Regions from separate parts of the Kribbella sp. VKM Ac-2571 genome, predicted to be linked through region 3. Evidence: riboswitches for the same ligand, from Rfam matches in the RefSeq annotation. Region 3 holds a riboswitch; each other region holds the start of a gene.
What was found. Region 3 has a riboswitch for ZMP and ZTP ahead of EV651_RS31095 (5-aminoimidazole-4-carboxamide ribonucleotide transformylase). Riboswitches for the same ligand answer to the same signal wherever they lie in the genome.

Region 1 (5,735 bases), on a different contig from region 3:
CGGCGACCAGGGCGGCCATGCCGACCGCGTCCGGGTCCCAACCGCCGGTGTCGACGACCGTGAACTCGCGGCCGGCCCAGTTGGCGTCGTACGAGACGCGGTCCCGGGTGACGCCCGGGGTGTCCTCGACGACCGCCTCGCGGCGGCCGATGATGCGGTTGACCAGCGTGGACTTGCCCACGTTCGGCCGCCCGACGATCGCGAGCACGGGCAGCGGCCCGGTGTCTTCGCGGTCATGCGTCGGTGCTTCGGTGGGCAGGTCAGTCATCAGGGTCCTTCTGGTCTCGCCAGCCCGGAAGCGGGTGGCCGGTTTCGTCGACGGCCGCCTTCACATGGGCGCGCAACACGTCGCCGATGTGACCGGCGACCGCCTGTACGTCGGATTGTCTCCTGGGAAAGGGTACGCGCTCGACGGCGAAAGGCTCGCCGTACACCACGTCGACCCGGCTCCCGGCCGGCGGAAAGCCCTCCACGTCGCCCCCTGGGAGCCGCGTTCCGATCAGCGCGACGGGCAGGATCGGGGCCCCGGTCACCATCGCCAGGTACGCCACGCCGGTCCGGATCCGGCTGAAGTCGCCCGGGCCGCGGGTGCCCTCCGGGTAGATGTTCAGCACCCGGCCGTCCCGCAGTACCTGGATAGACTGCCGGATCGCGAGCACGTCGTACGTCGATCGGTCGACCGGGATCTGGCCGACCCGGCGCAGGATCGCCCCCTGGAGGCCGCCGAACGCCTCGATCTTGCCGAGCTGGTGCAGCATCCGCGGCGCGATCGCCCCGAGCAGCGGCCCGTCCAGCAGGCTCAGGTGGTTCGGCGCCATCAGCAGCGGACCGGTCCGCGGGAACCGGTCCTCGTGGTGGATGGTCAGCTTGTACTTACGGCGGAAGTAATACCTGGCAACCGCCCGCATCGGAAGCGCCAACCGGTACGGCAGCGCCGGGAGATCGTCCGTGCGGGGCAGGTCCTTGTGTCCGGTGACGTTCGCCGTCATGACTCCCGGCCCTGGGGAACGGTCTCCTTTGCGAGTCGGCTGATCACGTCGACGACCTCCTCCAGGCTCAAATGGGTGGAGTCGACGGTCACCGCGCCGTCCGAGGCGACCAGGAACTGCGAAACGGTGGCGTCGTCGGCGTCGCGGCGGACGATCTGGTCCCGCAGCTGCTCGGCGGTCACCGAACCGGACTCGAGCTCGGCGCCGCGCCGGGACATCCGCGCGTCCTGGTCGGCGGTCAGGTGGACCTTGAGCTCGGCATCGGTGGCGACCACGGTGGCGATGTCGCGGCCCTCGACCACGATCCCGCCGCCCGGCTGTCCGGGGTTCTGGGCCGAGTTCTGGGCGTCGTCGATGATCTCCCGCTGGCGCCGGATCAGCTCCTTGCGGACGTCCAGGTTGGTGGCGATCTTCGACACCACCGCGCTGATCCGCGGCTCCCGGATCGCGGCCGTCACGTCGGTCCCGTCGGCGATCACGAACTGATGGCCGGGGTCGGTGCTGATCTCCAGCTCGAGCTCCCGGGCACGCTGCGCGACCGCCGCCGTGTCGTCCAGGTCCAGCCCGCGGTCGACGGCCGACCAGGTCACCGCGCGGTACGTCGCACCGGTGTCCAGGTACCGCAGACCGAGGCGCGTGGCCACTCCACGCGCGGTGCTCGACTTACCGGAGCCGCTCGGCCCGTCAACAGCGATGATCATGCCCGAAGATTACCTTCGGCCGGGGACAACCTACCGGTGGACTACCCACCCGCGGTCGGTCAGGACCTCGACCAACTGGTCGACGGATCCCGGTTTCACGGCGAGCTCGACCTCACCGACCGGGCGACCCGGGCTGTGGTCGATGCGAAGGTCCTCGACGTTCGCGCCCGATTCGGCCGCGTCGGCGAACAGCCGGGCCAGCTGACCGGGCCGGTCCGGGATCGTGACGAGGACCGTGACCAGGTCGATGTGCGGCGTACCGTGCTTGCCCGGGACGCGGACCGCGCCAGACACGCCCTGGCCCAGGATGGCGGTCAGTTCGTCGGCCGCCTCTTCCTTGCCGAGGGCAACGAGCAGCCGGTCGAGCTCGCCGCGGATCTGCTCCAGCAGGCCGGTGAGCGCGGTCGAGTTCGCGGACACGATCTGGGTCCACAACCGGGGGTCGCCGGCCGCGATCCGGGTCACGTCGCGAACACCCTGGCCGGACAGTTCGAGATGGGAGGACGGCGCGTCCGCCAGCGTGCCCGCGGCGAGCGCCGACATCAGGTGCGGAAGGTGCGACACCCGGGCGACACCGAGGTCGTGATCCTCCACCGACAGCTCCACCGTCCGGGCACCACAGGCCTCGGCGAGCCGGCGTACGAGATCGACCGCTTCCGGAGCGCTCGTCGCGTGCGGGGTGATCGCCCAGGTCGCGCCGTCGAACAGGTCCGCGCGTGCGGCCAGTGGGCCGTTGCGCTCGGAGCCGGCCATCGGGTGACTACCGACGTACCGGCTGACGTCACCGGTCAGCCGGCGCGCATCGGTCAGGGGCTTGGACTTCACGCTCGCGGCATCGGTCACGACGGCGTTGGTCTGTGCGAGTTGCTCGGCCACCACGGCGCCGACGTGGTCCGGCGGTACGGCGACCACGACCAGCTGCGGTTCGATCTCGACCAGCCGCGAGCCGGCGCCGATCCGCTCGGCCATCAGCGCGTTGTCCAGGTTCCCGTCGACGAGCTCCACGACCACACCGAGCCGCGCCAGCGCCAGACCGATCGACGTACCGATCAAACCGGTGCCGACAACGCGAACCGGCCCGCGCAACTCACTCACTGCGCCACCCCCACTGCGCCACCCTCACTGCGCCGCGCTCACTGGGCGCCGGTCAAGTCCGGGCGGAGCGCGACGGCTCCGTGCAGGTAGACGTGCTGGATCTTGTCCCGGGACCGCGGCGTCTCGGTGTGCACCATCAGCCGCACCACCCGCGGCAGCGCATGCGGCACCGGGATCTCCTGCATGCACATCAGCGGTACGTCGGTCAGCCCGATCTGCCGGCCCGCGACCGCGGGAAACTCCGAACGCAGGTCCGACGTGACGGTGAACAGGATGCTGATCAGGTCCTCGTTCTCCAGATCGTTCGCCTCCAGGACCGCCTTCACCAGCTCCGCGGACCGCTCGAGCAGGTGCTCGCGCTCGTCCACGTCCAGCTGGGTGGCACCCCGGATCGCCCGTACCGCCACGTCCGCCTCCTTAGATCTTGTCCCCCAACCCTAGGCCAGAGTAGTCAAAGAGTGGACAGCCGTCTCAGCGGCGTCGACCGTCTGCTCCAGCAGCAGCGCGATCGTCATCGGCCCGACCCCGCCCGGGACGGGCGTGATCAGCCGGGCCACCTCGGCCGCCTCCGCGAAGTGCACGTCGCCGACGTTGCCCTCGTTGTACCCGGCGTCGACCACGACCGCGCCCGGCTTCAGCCAGTCGCCGCGGACGAAGTTCGCCTTGCCGACCGCGGCGATCACCACATCCGCGGTCCGGACCAGCTCGGGCAGGTCCCGGGTCCGGGAGTGCGCGTACGTGACGGTGGCGTTCGATGCCAGCAGCAACATGCCGGCCGGCTTACCGAGGATCGGGCTGCGGCCGATCACGACGGCGTGCGCCCCTTCGAGCGGTACGTCGTACGCCGCCAGCAGCCGCATGATCCCGCCGGGGGTGGCCGAGCGGAACCCGGGATCCCCGAACGCCATCGCCGCGAACGACCGCATCGTGACGCCGTCGACGTCCTTCGCGGGGTCGATCGCCTCGAACGCGGCCCGCTCGTCGATCTGCGCCGGTACCGGGTGCTGGAGCAGTATCCCGTGCACGGCCGGGTCGGCGGAGAGCTTGGTGATCTCCGCGACCAGCTCCTCCGTGGTCGTCTCGGCCGGAAGTACGACGCTCAGCGACGCGATCCCGGCCTTCTTCGAGCGGTTCTGCTTCATCCGCACGTACGTCGCCGACGCCGGGTCGTCACCGACCAGGACGGTCGCCAGACACGGCTGCACGCCGTACTGCTCCTGCAGGACCCGTGCCCGTTCGGCCGCCTTGGCGACCATGTCGGCGGCGAGGTCGGTCCCGATCATCAGTTCTGCGCTCATCGGCGCACTCCTCTGCGTCAGAAGTGTGCCCAGGCGCGCGGCGAAGCCGGATGGCAGACCGTTCCCCGGTGGTCGTCCACCTCAGCGCCAGTCGCGGTCCGCTGCCAGGATACCGGCCCGACCAGCTCGCCTGGATCCTTATGCGCGCTTGAGCTCGAGCACAGGGATGGTGCGGATACCCGCCGTACTGCGCTCGTAGTCGGCGAAGCCGGGATACCGCCGGGCCTGCTCGGCGTAGATCCGGTCGCGGTCGGCGCCGGTCACTTCCTTGACAATCACCTCGTAGGTCTCGGTCCCGCGTTCGACCGTGCCCTTGCCGGCGGCGGTGAGGTTGCGGTACCACTCCGGGTTCGTGGGGGCGCCACCCTTGCTCGCGAAAACGTAGATCAGGTCCGGATCGTTGTCGTCTGCGAGGTACATCGTCGGGGCGACGTACTCCTGCCCGCTCCGACGGCCGTAGTGGTGCAGCAGGACCATCGGCGCGCCCTCGAACTGGCCACCGACCTTGCCCTCGTTGTCCCGGAACTCGGTGATGATGTTGGCGTTCCAGTCGCTCATATCGATTCCTCCACAGATTGCTGGTTGCTAGAGCAAGCCTGCGTGGTCCAACGCGAGATAGGCGGCGTCGATTCCCGTCATCGCACCGGGTGTGCGCAGCTCGGCACGGAACGCGTCAAGGGACAGCTCCACCGGGACGCAGTCCTCGGTCTCGTCCAGTTGTTGTTTCCCGTCGGGGCGGCAGCCGCGGGCGATCGCGACGTACTTGCGGTACGTCGACGAGGCCGCCGACCACTGCCAGCCGACGACATCGAGCGACTCGCAGACGTAGCCGGTCTCTTCCTCGAGCTCCCGGACACCGGCCACCGCCGGGTCTTCGCCGGGCTCGACGTACCCACCCGGCAGGTTCGTGACGACGCGGTCCGGTCCGGCCCGGAACATCCGCACCGTGACGATCCGGCCCTCGGGTGTCAACGGCAGCACGGTCACACCGGACGTGATGCCGGCATCGGACTTCGGGCCGAGCACGTCCCAATCGACCTCGCGCCCGTCAGGCATCCGGTACCGGCGCAGGTTCACGCTCAGGAACCGGTGAAAGCCCGGCTCCTCCCCCAGCAGTTCCCAGGGCGCCGGGTCGGCCGGCCGAGACGGCTCAGCCGCCACCTTGTCGGTAGCGGCTGAGTTCTCGATCTGGTCCGTCACAGCGGACGGTCGTCGTCCGAGTCTTCCGGCGGCGCCACCGGTGCGTCGTCCGCCGGCGGCGCGACTGGAGTGTCAGCCGTCGACGACTCACCGGAGTCACTCGCGTCACTCGCGTCCGAACCCGGGTCCGGCTCCGATTTCGCGTCCACCGCCGGGCTGGACTCGCTCAGGATGCCGGCCAAGGACTCCTCGGAGATGCGCTTGAACTTGCGCATCTGGGTCCGGGTCCGGTCCAGGACCGCGACCTCGAGCTGGTCCGGGGTGAGCTCCCGGATCTCGGTGCTGTCGTGGCCGAGCGCGTCCACTGCCAGCCGGACCGCGCCGGCCAGCGAGATGCCGTCGTTGTAGTGCTCGCCGATGTATTCCGCGACCGTGTCCGCGGCGCCGCCCATCACGGCGTAACCGCGGACGTCCGCGATCGAGCCGTCGTAGGTGAGCCGGTAGATCTGGTC
Region 2 (5,735 bases), on a different contig from region 3:
AGGCTCCCCCACTGCGGGGCGTGAACTTCTTCACCCGGGACGCGGCGCTAGGTGACGCTCTGCGTCCGTACGCCGACCTCACGGGGGATCTCACAGCCGATCCCGGTCTGCTCCGGATCGGCGAGCTCGCGGGGTCCGAGGAAGCGCTGTCTCACGTTCTTCCGGCGAACCAGAACCCGCCGGTGCTGCGCACCCACGACCGCTACGGGAACCGGATCGACGAGGTCGAGTTCCACCCGTCGTGGCACTGGCTGATGGAGCAGGCCGTCGGATTCGGGCTGCAGGCGGCGCCGTGGACGAGCGAGCGCCCGTCACCGCACCTGACCCGCGCGGCCGGGTTCTACCTGTGGTCGCAGGTCGAGCCGGGCCACGGCTGCCCGATCTCGATGACGTACGCCGCTGTGCCCGCGCTCAAGGCGGACGCGCAACTCGCGAAGGAGTGGGTCCCGCAGCTCGCCGCCACGCGGTACGACGTACGCCGGCTGCCGGCCGCGGCGAAGAACGGCGTCCTCGCCGGGATGGGGATGACCGAGAAGCAGGGCGGCTCCGACGTACGGGCGAACCTCACAACGGCGACGCCCGCCGGCGACGTGTACCAGCTGAACGGGCACAAGTGGTTCTGCTCGGCCCCGCAGGTGGACGTGTTCCTGGTCCTCGCGCAGGCGCCGGACGGTCTGAGCTGCTTCGTCGTACCGCGGGTTCTTGCCGACGGCAACCGGAACCCGTTCGCCCTGCAGCGGCTCAAGGACAAGCTCGGCAACCGCTCGAACGCGTCGTCGGAGGTCGAGTTCCACGGCACGATCGGGTACCGCCTCGGCGACGAGGGCGCCGGCGTACGGACCATCATCGAGATGGTCGCGGCGACCCGGCTGGACTGCGTGCTCGGCTCGGCCGCGCTCCAGCGGCGCGCACTCGTCGAGGCGTGCTGGCACACGCAGCACCGCTCGGCCTTCGGCGGCCTGCTCGCCGACAAGCCCGCGATGCAGAACGTGCTGGCCGATCTCGCCCTGGAGAGCGAGGCGGCGACAGCCCTGGGCATGCGGCTCGCGGCGGCCGTCGACGCGTCGCTCGCGGGCGATCAGCGGGAGAGCGCGTTCCGGCGCATCGGGCTGCCGCTGGCGAAGTTCTGGGTGTGTAAGCGGACGCCGTTCATGGTCGCAGAGGCGCTGGAGTGCCTCGGCGGCAACGGGTACGTCGAGGAGTCCGGGCTGCCGCTGCTCTACCGGGAGTCGCCGCTGAACTCGATCTGGGAGGGATCGGGCAACGTCAACGCCCTCGACGTACTGCGTGCGCTCCGCCGCCCGGAGTCGCTCGAGGCGTGGTTGCTCGAGGTCGGTTCGGTGCAAGGTGCCGATGCGCGGCTCGATGCGGCGGTCAACGACGTACTGCAAGTGCTTGCTGACATCCAGAACGCCGAGGCCGGGGCGCGGCGGCTGGCCGCGCGCATGGCTCTGTGCCTGCAGGCCTCGTTGCTGATCAGGCACTCGACGCCTGACGTCGCGGACGCGTTCGTCGCGTCCCGGCTGGCCAATGACTGGGGCGGTGTGTTCGGGACGCTGCCCCGGACCACACCGTTCGCTGGCATCGTCGGGCGCGCGATAGGGTGAGCGGGTCGCGACTGGCGCGCTGAAGGTGGAGAACCACCGGGGAGCGAAACCCGTCGGCACCGTGCGCCTGGGTGCCTTCGACCCACTGCAACCGCAGGAGAGACAACGATGACTCAGTCCTTCGACGCCGCCGCCGCGTCGGCCGCGTACAACAACGCGCTGCAGGTGATCGCCGCGGTGGAACCCACCATCGCCGGCGCGATCAAGGCCGAACTCGCCGACCAGCGGTCCTCGCTGAAGCTGATCGCGAGCGAGAATTACGCCTCCCCCGCCACCCTGCTCACGATGGGCAACTGGCTGTCGGACAAGTACGCCGAGGGCACGATCGGGCACCGCTTCTACGCCGGCTGCCAGAACGTCGACACCGTCGAGCAGGCGGCCGCGGACCACGCCAAGGCCCTGTTCGACGCGCCCCACGCCTACGTCCAGCCGCACTCCGGCATCGACGCGAACCTGGTCGCGTTCTGGGCGATCCTGGCGCAGCGGATCGAGTCCCCGGCGCTGGCCGAGGCGGGCGCGAAGCATGTCAACGACCTGAACGACGAGGACTGGACCAAGCTCCGCAAGGCGCTCGGCGACCAGAAGATGCTCGGCATGTCACTGGACGCCGGCGGTCACCTGACGCACGGCTTCCGGCCGAACATCTCCGGCAAGATGTTCAACCAGCACTCCTACGGCACCGACCCGGAGACCGGCCTGCTCGACTACGACCTCGTCGCCGAGCAGGCGCGCGAGTTCAAGCCGCTGATCCTGATCGCCGGCTACTCAGCGTACCCGCGCAAGATCAACTTCGCCAAGATGCGCGAGATCGCCGACGAGGTCGGGGCCACCCTGATGGTCGACATGGCGCACTTCGCCGGCCTGGTCGCGGGCAAGGTCTTCACCGGCGACTTCGACCCGGTCCCGCACGCGCACGTCACCACGACGACGACCCACAAGTCGCTGCGCGGCCCGCGCGGCGGCATGGTGCTCTGCCAGCCTGAGTACGCCGACGCCGTCGACCGCGGGTGCCCGATGGTGCTGGGCGGTCCGCTCAGCCAGACGATGGCCGCGAAGGCGGTCGCCCTCGCCGAGGCGCGGCAGCCGTCGTTCCAGGAGTACGCGCAGGCCGTCGCCGACAACGCGGTCACGCTGGCCGAGGGCCTGATGAAGCGTGGCGTGAAGCTCGTGACGGACGGCACCGAGAACCACCTCGTGCTGCTGGACGTCTCGTCGTACGGCATCACCGGCCGGCAGGCCGAGTCGGCGCTGCTCGACGCGGGCATCGTCACGAACCGCAACGCCGTACCGCGGGACCCGAACGGCGCCTGGTACACGTCGGGTGTCCGGATCGGTACGCCGGCACTCACCACGCGCGGCTTCGGCGGCGACGAGTTCGACCGGGTCGCGGAGCTGATCGTCGACGTCCTGTCCTCGACCACGCCGACCACGACCGCGGCGGGCGCTCCGTCCAAGGCGAAGTACGTGCTGGCCGACGGCGTCGCCGACAAGACCAAGGCCGCTTCGGCCGAGATGCTCGACAAGTTCCCGCTCTACCCGGGCCTCGAGCTCAGCTGACACGTCGCGGCGCCCGCTCCTCGTTTCGGGGAGCGGGCGCCGCTGCGTCTGATCAGGTGTCCTGCTTGACTCCCATCAGGGCGTCCTGCGAGGGCTTCTCGGCTCTCGCGGGCATCAGGACCGCAGCGAGGATCGCGCCGGCGGCGGCGATGCCGGCCGAGACCCACATCGTGGTGTTGAGACTGTTGAGGAAGGCGTCGCGGACGTTGTCCAGCAGTTCCGGCGAGCCAGCCTTCTCGGCGACCGCGAGCCCGCCGGCCAGGCTCTTCTCCACCGCGTCGGCTGCCTGCGCGGGTAACGCGGCGGTGTCGACGTTGTTTCGGTAGACCGAGTTCAGCACGGTGCCGAGTACGGCGACGCCGACCGTCCCTCCGACCTGCCGAAACGCTTGCAACAGGCCGGAGCCGGTCCCGGCGCGCTCCGGGTCGAGGACGCCGAGCGCCGCGTTCATTGCCTGCGGCATCGAGCACCCGAGGCCGAAGCCGACCACCGCGAACCAGGTCGCGGTGTACCCGTATCCAGTCTCGAGATCGGTGAAGGCACCGAGCACGAACCCGGCCGCCATCACGACGAACCCGGACATCACCACCAGCCGCGTGCCGGCCTTCGCCTCCACCGGTTCAGCCAGCTTCGCGCCGACCGTCATACCGCCGATGAACGGCAGCAACTTGAGACCGGTGTGCAGCGCGTCCGACCCGTTGATGCCCTGGAAGTACTGCGGCATCGTGAACAGCAACCCGAAGATCGCGAACACCGACACCGTCAGCAGGACGGCGCCACCGGTGAACACCCGCTCGCTGAACAGCCGCAGCTCGATCAACGGTTCGCTGGTACGCCGCTGCCACAGCAGGAACCCGGCGATCAGTACGACGGCCAGCACGAGGAACACGATCGTCACGGTGTCGCCCCAGGACGCCTCACCTGCCTTGGTCACGCCGTACACGAGGGCCGCGAGGCCTGCGCTCGACAGGATCATGCCGAGCCAGTCGATCGCCGGGCGGTTCGCGCTGCGGCTCTCCGGGACGAGCAGCGTGACTGCTAGCGCTGCTAGGAAGGCGATCGGGATGTTGATCACGAAGATCCACTGCCAGCCGGCGTGGTCGAGCAGCAGGCCGCCGACGATCGGCCCGAGCGGCATACCGATGCTGTTGGCAACGACGAAGAACCCGATCGCCTTCTTCCGCTCCTCCGCGGTGCGGAACAGCACGGTGATCAGCGAGAGCGCGACCGGGACGATCATCGCCGCGCCGATCCCGAGGAACGCGCGGGCGGCGATCAGCTGGCCGGCCGAGTCCGCCAGGGCGCAGGCCAGGGACGCGAGGCCGAACAAGGAGAGCGCTATCGCGATGATCTTGCGCCGCCCGTACCGGTCGCCGAGCAGACCGGCCGGCAGCAGCAACGCGGCGAGCACCAGGTTGTAGCTGTTCGCCATCCACTGCAGCTGACTGGTGGACGCCTCCAGGTCCTTCGCCAGCGTCGGCAGCGCGACGTTGAGCACGGTGGTGTCCAGACCGAGCACGAGCACGGCCAGACACAGTGCGATGAGCACACCGAAGCGGCGGGCGCCGGTCAGCGTCTGCCCTCCGGAATCGAGGGTCGAGGTCATGAATTCAAACTATCAGAAGTCTGTGATAGTTGCGATAGATCAAATTACTGTAAGCTTCAACCATGGTGGAGGAACCGAGCCGAGAGGCCGTCAGCCAGTTCGTCGAGCGCTTCGCGGGGGTGCTGGCGAACAGCGGCGTACCGACGATGTCGGCGCGGGTGATGGGCGCGATGCTGGTCAGCCCGACCGGGACGATGACGGCGGCCGAGCTCGCCGAGTCGCTCCAGATCAGTCAGCCGGCCGTGTCCGGCGCCGTACGTCAACTGCTCCAGGTCTCCTGCATCTCCCGCGAACGGCTGCCCGGCTCGCGCAAGGACCACTACCGGATCCGCGAGGACGTCTTCGCCGCAATCCTGGAACGCCGCAACCTGGCCCTCAGCGAGTGGGAGTCGACCAGCCGCTCCGGCGCGTCCCTGTTCGGCGAGGACTCCCCCGTCGGCCGCCGCCTCACCGAGGCCGCCGACTTCTTCGCCTTCATCCACGCCGACATGGACCAAATGATCAAGAACTGGCGCGCGGAACATCCGCGGTGAACCGTCGCGAAGCCGGTCGGCTCGTCGGTACGGCGTGGTTGGACAGCGACTACCGGACGCGGTGGGAGACGCGCGTCATGCGGCGGCGCGTCCCGCTCTACCGCGTCGGGATCGCCGCCCTGCGTGCACTGAACGCGGTGACGGGTGGGCCGAACCGCCCGTCGCTGAAGGTCACCCGCTGGAACCGGATCGGGCCGCACGGCGGCACCTTCGTGATGGACAAGCTCGAGACGATGACCGGGCGGACCGATCATCCGGTCACCTCGCGGGCCGAGCTGCGCGAACGGACCTCGTTCGCGTCCCGGCTGGCACGGGCCGTCTCGGCGGACGAGTGGCCGCAGATCATCGCCGAGTACGAGCGGCGCCGGCGTGGCGAGCGTCCGCAGTACCGGTATGTCGGCCATCGGCCGCTGAACGCGACCTCGCACGCGT
Region 3 (5,735 bases):
GGCGTGGATGACCTTGGCGTCCGGCGCGAACGAGTCGAGCCGGCCGGTCACGCGGTCGTCGAAGCGGGCGCCCAGGGTGATCAGCAGGTCGGAGCGCTGCAGGGCGCCGACGGCCGAGACGGAGCCGTGCATCCCCGGCATGCCGAAGTGCAGGTCATGGGTGTCGGGGAGCGCGCCGCGGGCCATCAGCGTGGTCACCACCGGGATGCCGAGCAGCTCGGCGAGCTCCTTCAGCTCGGCGCTGGCCCGAGCGCGGATCACGCCGCCGCCGACGTACAGGACGGGCTTCTCGGCGGCGACGATCAGGCGGGCCGCCTCGCGCACCTGCTTGGGGTGCGGGCGGGTCACCGGCCGGTAGCCGGGCAGCGACAGCTCGGTGGGCCACTGGAAGTCGACGCCGGTGGTCTGCATCGCGTCCTTGGTCACGTCGACCAGCACCGGGCCCGGCCGGCCGGTGGAGGCGATGTGGAACGCCTCGGCGATCGTGGTGGCGATGTCGTTGGGGTCGGTCACCAGGAAGTTGTGCTTGGTGATCGGCATCGTGATGCCGCGGATGTCCGCCTCCTGGAAGGCGTCCGTACCGATCGCGGCCCCGGCCACCTGACCGGTGATCGCGACCATCGGCACCGAGTCCATGTACGCGTCGGCGATCGGCGTCACCAGGTTGGTCGCGCCCGGCCCGGAGGTCGCCATACACACGCCGGTCTTACCGGACGCGGCGGCGTATCCCTGGGCGGCGTGGCCGGCGCCCTGCTCGTGACGTACCAGGATGTGGCGGATCTGGGTCGAGTCGAGCATCGGGTCGTACGCCGGGAGGATCGCGCCGCCCGGGATGCCGAAGACGGTGTCGACTCCGGCATGTTCCAGTGCGCGGATCAGAGCCTGTGCCCCGGTCAGCTGCTCACTCATGAGTGCCTTCCTTGTCCTGTCACGTTATGCCAAGAAACAGATACTGCTTCGCGACCGATCCATCCTCGCTCGTGGTTGTCGCCGGTGCACTACTGGGTCGCAGATAGTCGCATTGGCAACAAAAAACCCCCTCCGCCGGGTGGGCTGAAGGGGGCGCGCTCGACTCTGTGGTCGCGTCAGTCGGCGCGCCGCACAAGTACGAGGAGAATCGATCGCATGTAGGCATTATTCGCCCGCGGACCGCGACCCGGTCAAGTTGGACGCCGCGGTGTCTCATCATTTGGTACGACCGTCCCTAGATGCAGACAGCGCCTTCGGAGGCGGAGCGGACCAGGCGGGTGTACTTGCCGAGGACGCCTTTGGTGATGGCTGGGGTCTTCGGGGTCCAGCCCACGCGGCGGCGTTCGAGTTCCTCGGGGTCGACGTGGAGTTCGAGGGTGCGGTGCTGCACGTCGAGGGTGATCCGGTCGCCGTCCTGGACGAAGGCGATCGGCCCGCCGTCGACGGCTTCCGGCGCCACGTGCCCCACGCAGAGTCCCGTCGTACCGCCGGAGAAACGGCCGTCGGTGAGCAGCAGGACGTCCTTGCCGAGGCCCGCACCCTTGATGGCGCCGGTGACCGCGAGCATCTCGCGCATGCCGGGGCCGCCCTTCGGGCCTTCGTAGCGGATCACCACCACGTCACCGGGATTCAGCGAGCCGACCGCGTCCATCGCACCACGCTCGCCGTCGAACACCCGCGCCGTACCTTCGAAGACGTCGGAGTCGAAGCCGGCGCTCTTCACCACCGCGCCTTCGGGCGCGAGCGAGCCGTGCAGGATCGTGATGCCGCCGGTGCCGTGGATCGGCTTGTCCAGCGCGCGGATGATGGTGCCGTCGACGTCCGGTGGCGCGATGTCGGCGAGGTTCTCGGCCATCGTCTTGCCGGTCACCGTCAGGCAGTCGCCGTGCAGCAAGCCGGCGTCGAGCAGCGCGCGCATGATCACCGGGATGCCGCCGACGCGGTCGACGTCGGTCATCACATAGCGGCCGAACGGCTTGAGATCACCCAGATGCGGGACCCGGTCGCCGATCCGGTTGAAGTCGTCGAGGCTCAGATCGACCTCGGCCTCACGGGCGATCGCGAGGAGATGGAGTACGGCGTTCGTCGAGCCGCCGAGTGCCATCACCACGGCGATCGCGTTCTCGAACGCTTCCTTGGTGAGGATCTGGCGGGCCGTGATGCCCTTCCGCAGCAGCCCGACGACGGCCTCGCCGGACCTGCGGGCGTACCCGTCGCGGCGGCGGTCCACCGCGGGCGGGGCGGCCGAGCCCGGGAGCGACATGCCGAGGGCTTCGGCGGACGCCGCCATGGTGTTGGCGGTGTACATGCCGCCGCAGGCACCTTCGCCGGGGCAGATCGCGCGCTCGACCGCGTCGACCTCCTCCTTGGTGATCAGGCCGCGGACACAGGCGCCGACCGCCTCGAAGGCGTCGATGATCGTGACGTCCTTGTCGCCGAGCTTGCCCGGCATGATCGAACCGGCGTACAGGAACACCGACGCCAGATCGAGCCGGGCCGCGGCCATCAGCATGCCCGGCAGCGACTTGTCGCAGCCCGCCAGCAGGACCGAACCGTCCAGCCGCTCGGCCTCCATCACGGTCTCGACCGAGTCCGCGATGATCTCGCGGCTGACCAGCGAGTAGTGCATGCCGACGTGGCCCATCGAGATGCCGTCCGAAACGCTGATCGTGCCGAACTCGAGCGGGTATCCGCCGGCCGCGTGCACGCCGTCCTTGACCGCCTTGGCGAGCCGGTCCAGCGACAGGTTGCACGGGGTGATCTCGTTCCAGCTCGACGCGACGCCGATCTGGGGCTTGGCCCAGTCGTCGTCTCCCATTCCGACCGCGCGCAGCATGCCTCTGCTGGCGGTCGCTTCCAATCCGTCGGTGACTGTCCGGCTGCGGGGCTTCACATCGACCATGCCGCCCACCCTATTCCTGGACCGCCGCCCAGTAAGGTGCTGTGGGTGATCGATGACCCGTACGGCGACGAGCAGTTGGTGGAGCTCTACGACCTGGACAACCCGTCCGGTGAGGATCACGACTATTACCGTGCTTTGGCCGAGGGGACCGCGAAGGTCCTGGACTTCGGTTGTGGAACCGGTCTGCTGACCCGGTCGCTGGTCGCGCCCGGGCGCGTCGTGATCGGCATCGATCCGAGTCCCACCATGCTCGGGTACGCGCGCCGGCAGCCCGGCGCCGACGCCGTCACCTGGATCGACGGCGACCACCTGGCGGTGGAGCCGACCGGTGATGTGGATCTCGCGGTCAGCAGCGGCAACACGATGATGCACGTCGCGGAGCACGCGGCCGCGGTCGCTGCGCTGGCGGCCGCGCTGCGTCCCGGTGGCGTGCTCGCTTTCGAGTCGCGCAATCCGGCGGCGCGGGCGTGGGAGCAGTGGACGAGCGAGGCGACGTACGGCGAACGGGACACGGCGGCCGGGCACCTGAAGGAGTGGCTCGAGCTGATCGAGATCGCGAACGGGCGCGTGACGTTCGACGCGCACAACGTCTTCGAGGACGGGCACGACGCGGTCTACCGCAACGTCCTGTACTTCCGCTCTGCCGACGAGATCACGGCTGACCTGCTGGCAGCGGGCTTCTCGGACGTGGTCATCGAGGGCGGCTGGCACGGAGAACCGTTGACCGAGGCATCACGCCTGCTGGTGGTGCGCGCGACGAAGTAGGCTGGACGCACCGCGACTGGCGAGGGTGGAGTACCACCGGGGAGCGGGTCTGTTCGTACAGTGTTCGTACGGGCGTCGTCCGCCTGGGCGCCTCCGATCTAGTCGGAGGTCCTCATGCGTTTGCGCTATGGAACGAACCCGCACCAAGCCGCCACGATCGACCATGCGCCGTTCACGGTGGTTGCCGGCGAGCCGTCGTACATCAATGTCCTCGATGCGCTGACCGGATGGCAGTTGGTGCGGGAGGCTGCGGAGCGGTTCGGCGTACCGGCTGCGGCGTCGTACAAGCATGTGTCGCCGGCGGGTGCCGCGCTCGGCGAGACAGTAGCAGCCGCGTACACCCGTGCGCGGGACGCTGATCCGAAGTCGTCGTACGGCGATTTCGTGGCGGTCTCGCATCCGGTGGATCTCGAGTTGGCCATGGTGCTGAAGCGGGTGGTGTCGGACGGGATCATCGCGCCCGGGTACGACGAGGGCGTGGTGGAGATCCTCGCCGCGAAGAAGCGCGGGACCTACCTGGTGCTGGAGGCGGACCCGGAGTTCGAGCCGCCGGCCGAGGAGGTGCGTGAACTCTACGGTGTGCGGCTGACGCAGGAGCGTGATGCGCTGCCGGTGCCTCGCGACCTTCCGGACGACGTGGTGCTGGGGATGATCGTCGCCCGCTACACGCAGTCGAACACGGTCGTGATGGTGAAGGACGGGATGACGATCGGCATCGGCGCCGGGCAACAGTCGCGGGTGGACTGTACGCGGCTCGCCGGTGAGAAGGCCGCGCTCTGGTGGGCCCGCCGTTCGGCCGATCCGCTCACCGGTGTGTCGATGGTCTCCGACGGTGCGCTGCCGTTCACCGACAACGTCGTGGAGGCCCAGCGGTACGGCGTTTCGCACATTGCCGAACCGGGCGGTTCGATCCGCTCGCCCGAGGTGGCGGCCGCCTGCGCGGCGGCCCGGATCACCTGGTCGGAAACCGGGATCCGCCTGTTCAGGCACTGAGCAGATAGTTACCTGAGGCAACGGCTTCGCGAACCTTGGCAGCTGTCCGCTCCACATCGAGCCGACTGGTGTCGATCGCGTGCGACTCGAGGGCGCCGAGGTCCGCGAACGCACCGTGCAGACCGGTGAGCGCGTCGACGTCCGTCAGCTCGGGGTGGGGCCGGTCCTGCCCGCGCTGCAACGTCGTACCGAGGTCGGGACGCAGGACGACGTACGACATCGTCCACTCCCCCGCCTTGGCGGCCGCGCGGAACGGGGCGAGGAACCACGGCCCGATGATGCCGTCGACGACCACGTCGTACCCACCGCGCGCGTACACACTCACGGTCGCGACGATCGCGTCAACGACGACCTCGTTCTGGCGGTGCGCTCCCGGCAGGTACGGCGCGATGAACCCGGTGCGGATGCCGCGGTAGAACTCGTCGGTCGTCAGGTGCATCGTCGGCCGCGGCGCGCCGGTCGCGACCATCCGGGCCACGGTCGTCTTGCCCGAGCCCGACGGGCCGGTGAGGAGAAGGACGTTGCTCATGCCGCCCGACGCTAACCGTGCCCGCCGCCGAACGGCAGTCTTTTCTTTTCGCCGGCGCCGGACGTCAGCCGCCGGCGACGCTCGGGAGGATGAGGAGCTCGTCCCCGTCGGTGAGCTTGGTCTCGAGCCCGGAGAGGTCGCGGATGTTGTCGTTGCCGAGATAGATGTTCACGTGCCGGCGGACCGCGCCTTGCTCGTCGGTGAGGCGGCGGCGGAGCGCCGGGTGGTCGGAGTCGAGCGCCGCGAAGACCGAGGCGACGGTCGGCGAACCGTCCACCTCGACCTCCACGCGTTCGGCGCCGCCCGCGAACGGGCGTAGCACGGTGGGTAGGCAGACCGCGATCATCCGACCACCGCGGCACGCACTGTCAGTACGTCGGGAAGGTGGCGCGCGACCTCGGTCCAGCTGTCGCCGGCGTCGGCGCTCGCATAGACGCAGCCGTCCCGCGTGCCGACGTACACCCCGGCGGGATCGGCGGCGTCGACGGTCATCGCGTCCCGCAGCACCGGGGCGTAGGAGACGTCAGGCAACCCGGTGGCCAGCGGCTCCCAGGTCGAGCCGGCGTCGCGGGAGCG

Region 1: it holds a riboswitch for ZMP and ZTP, as region 3 does, so the genes downstream of both, EV651_RS32755 (bifunctional 5,10-methylenetetrahydrofolate dehydrogenase/5,10-methenyltetrahydrofolate cyclohydrolase) here and EV651_RS31095 (5-aminoimidazole-4-carboxamide ribonucleotide transformylase) in region 3, are expected to answer to the same signal.
Region 2: it holds a riboswitch for ZMP and ZTP, as region 3 does, so the genes downstream of both, EV651_RS28615 (glycine hydroxymethyltransferase) here and EV651_RS31095 (5-aminoimidazole-4-carboxamide ribonucleotide transformylase) in region 3, are expected to answer to the same signal.

Annotation. Positions count from the first base shown of each region.
Region 1 is NZ_SNWS01000018.1:147,316-153,050, forward strand. Features, by position in the region: gene der (ribosome biogenesis GTPase Der) at 1-268, opposite strand, end outside; gene EV651_RS32735 (1-acyl-sn-glycerol-3-phosphate acyltransferase) at 261-989, opposite strand; gene cmk ((d)CMP kinase) at 986-1,690, opposite strand; gene EV651_RS32745 (prephenate dehydrogenase) at 1,721-2,785, opposite strand; gene aroH (chorismate mutase) at 2,824-3,192, opposite strand; gene EV651_RS32755 (bifunctional 5,10-methylenetetrahydrofolate dehydrogenase/5,10-methenyltetrahydrofolate cyclohydrolase) at 3,223-4,083, opposite strand; ZMP/ZTP riboswitch at 4,104-4,188, opposite strand; gene EV651_RS32760 (nitroreductase family deazaflavin-dependent oxidoreductase) at 4,222-4,641, opposite strand; gene EV651_RS32765 (NUDIX hydrolase) at 4,669-5,283, opposite strand; gene prcA (proteasome subunit alpha) at 5,280-5,735, opposite strand, start outside.
Region 2 is NZ_SNWS01000014.1:205,075-210,809, reverse strand. Features, by position in the region: gene EV651_RS28620 (acyl-CoA dehydrogenase family protein) at 1-1,607, shown strand, start outside; ZMP/ZTP riboswitch at 1,607-1,687, shown strand; gene EV651_RS28615 (glycine hydroxymethyltransferase) at 1,716-3,164, shown strand; gene EV651_RS28610 (DHA2 family efflux MFS transporter permease subunit) at 3,217-4,770, opposite strand; gene EV651_RS28605 (GbsR/MarR family transcriptional regulator) at 4,833-5,303, shown strand.
Region 3 is NZ_SNWS01000016.1:206,933-212,667, forward strand. Features, by position in the region: gene EV651_RS31080 (acetolactate synthase large subunit) at 1-909, opposite strand, end outside; gene ilvD (dihydroxy-acid dehydratase) at 1,205-2,872, opposite strand; gene EV651_RS31090 (trans-aconitate 2-methyltransferase) at 2,918-3,637, shown strand; ZMP/ZTP riboswitch at 3,640-3,733, shown strand; gene EV651_RS31095 (5-aminoimidazole-4-carboxamide ribonucleotide transformylase) at 3,752-4,630, shown strand; gene EV651_RS31100 (AAA family ATPase) at 4,620-5,159, opposite strand; gene EV651_RS31105 (ubiquitin-like small modifier protein 1) at 5,224-5,505, opposite strand; gene EV651_RS31110 (exo-alpha-sialidase) at 5,502-5,735, opposite strand, start outside.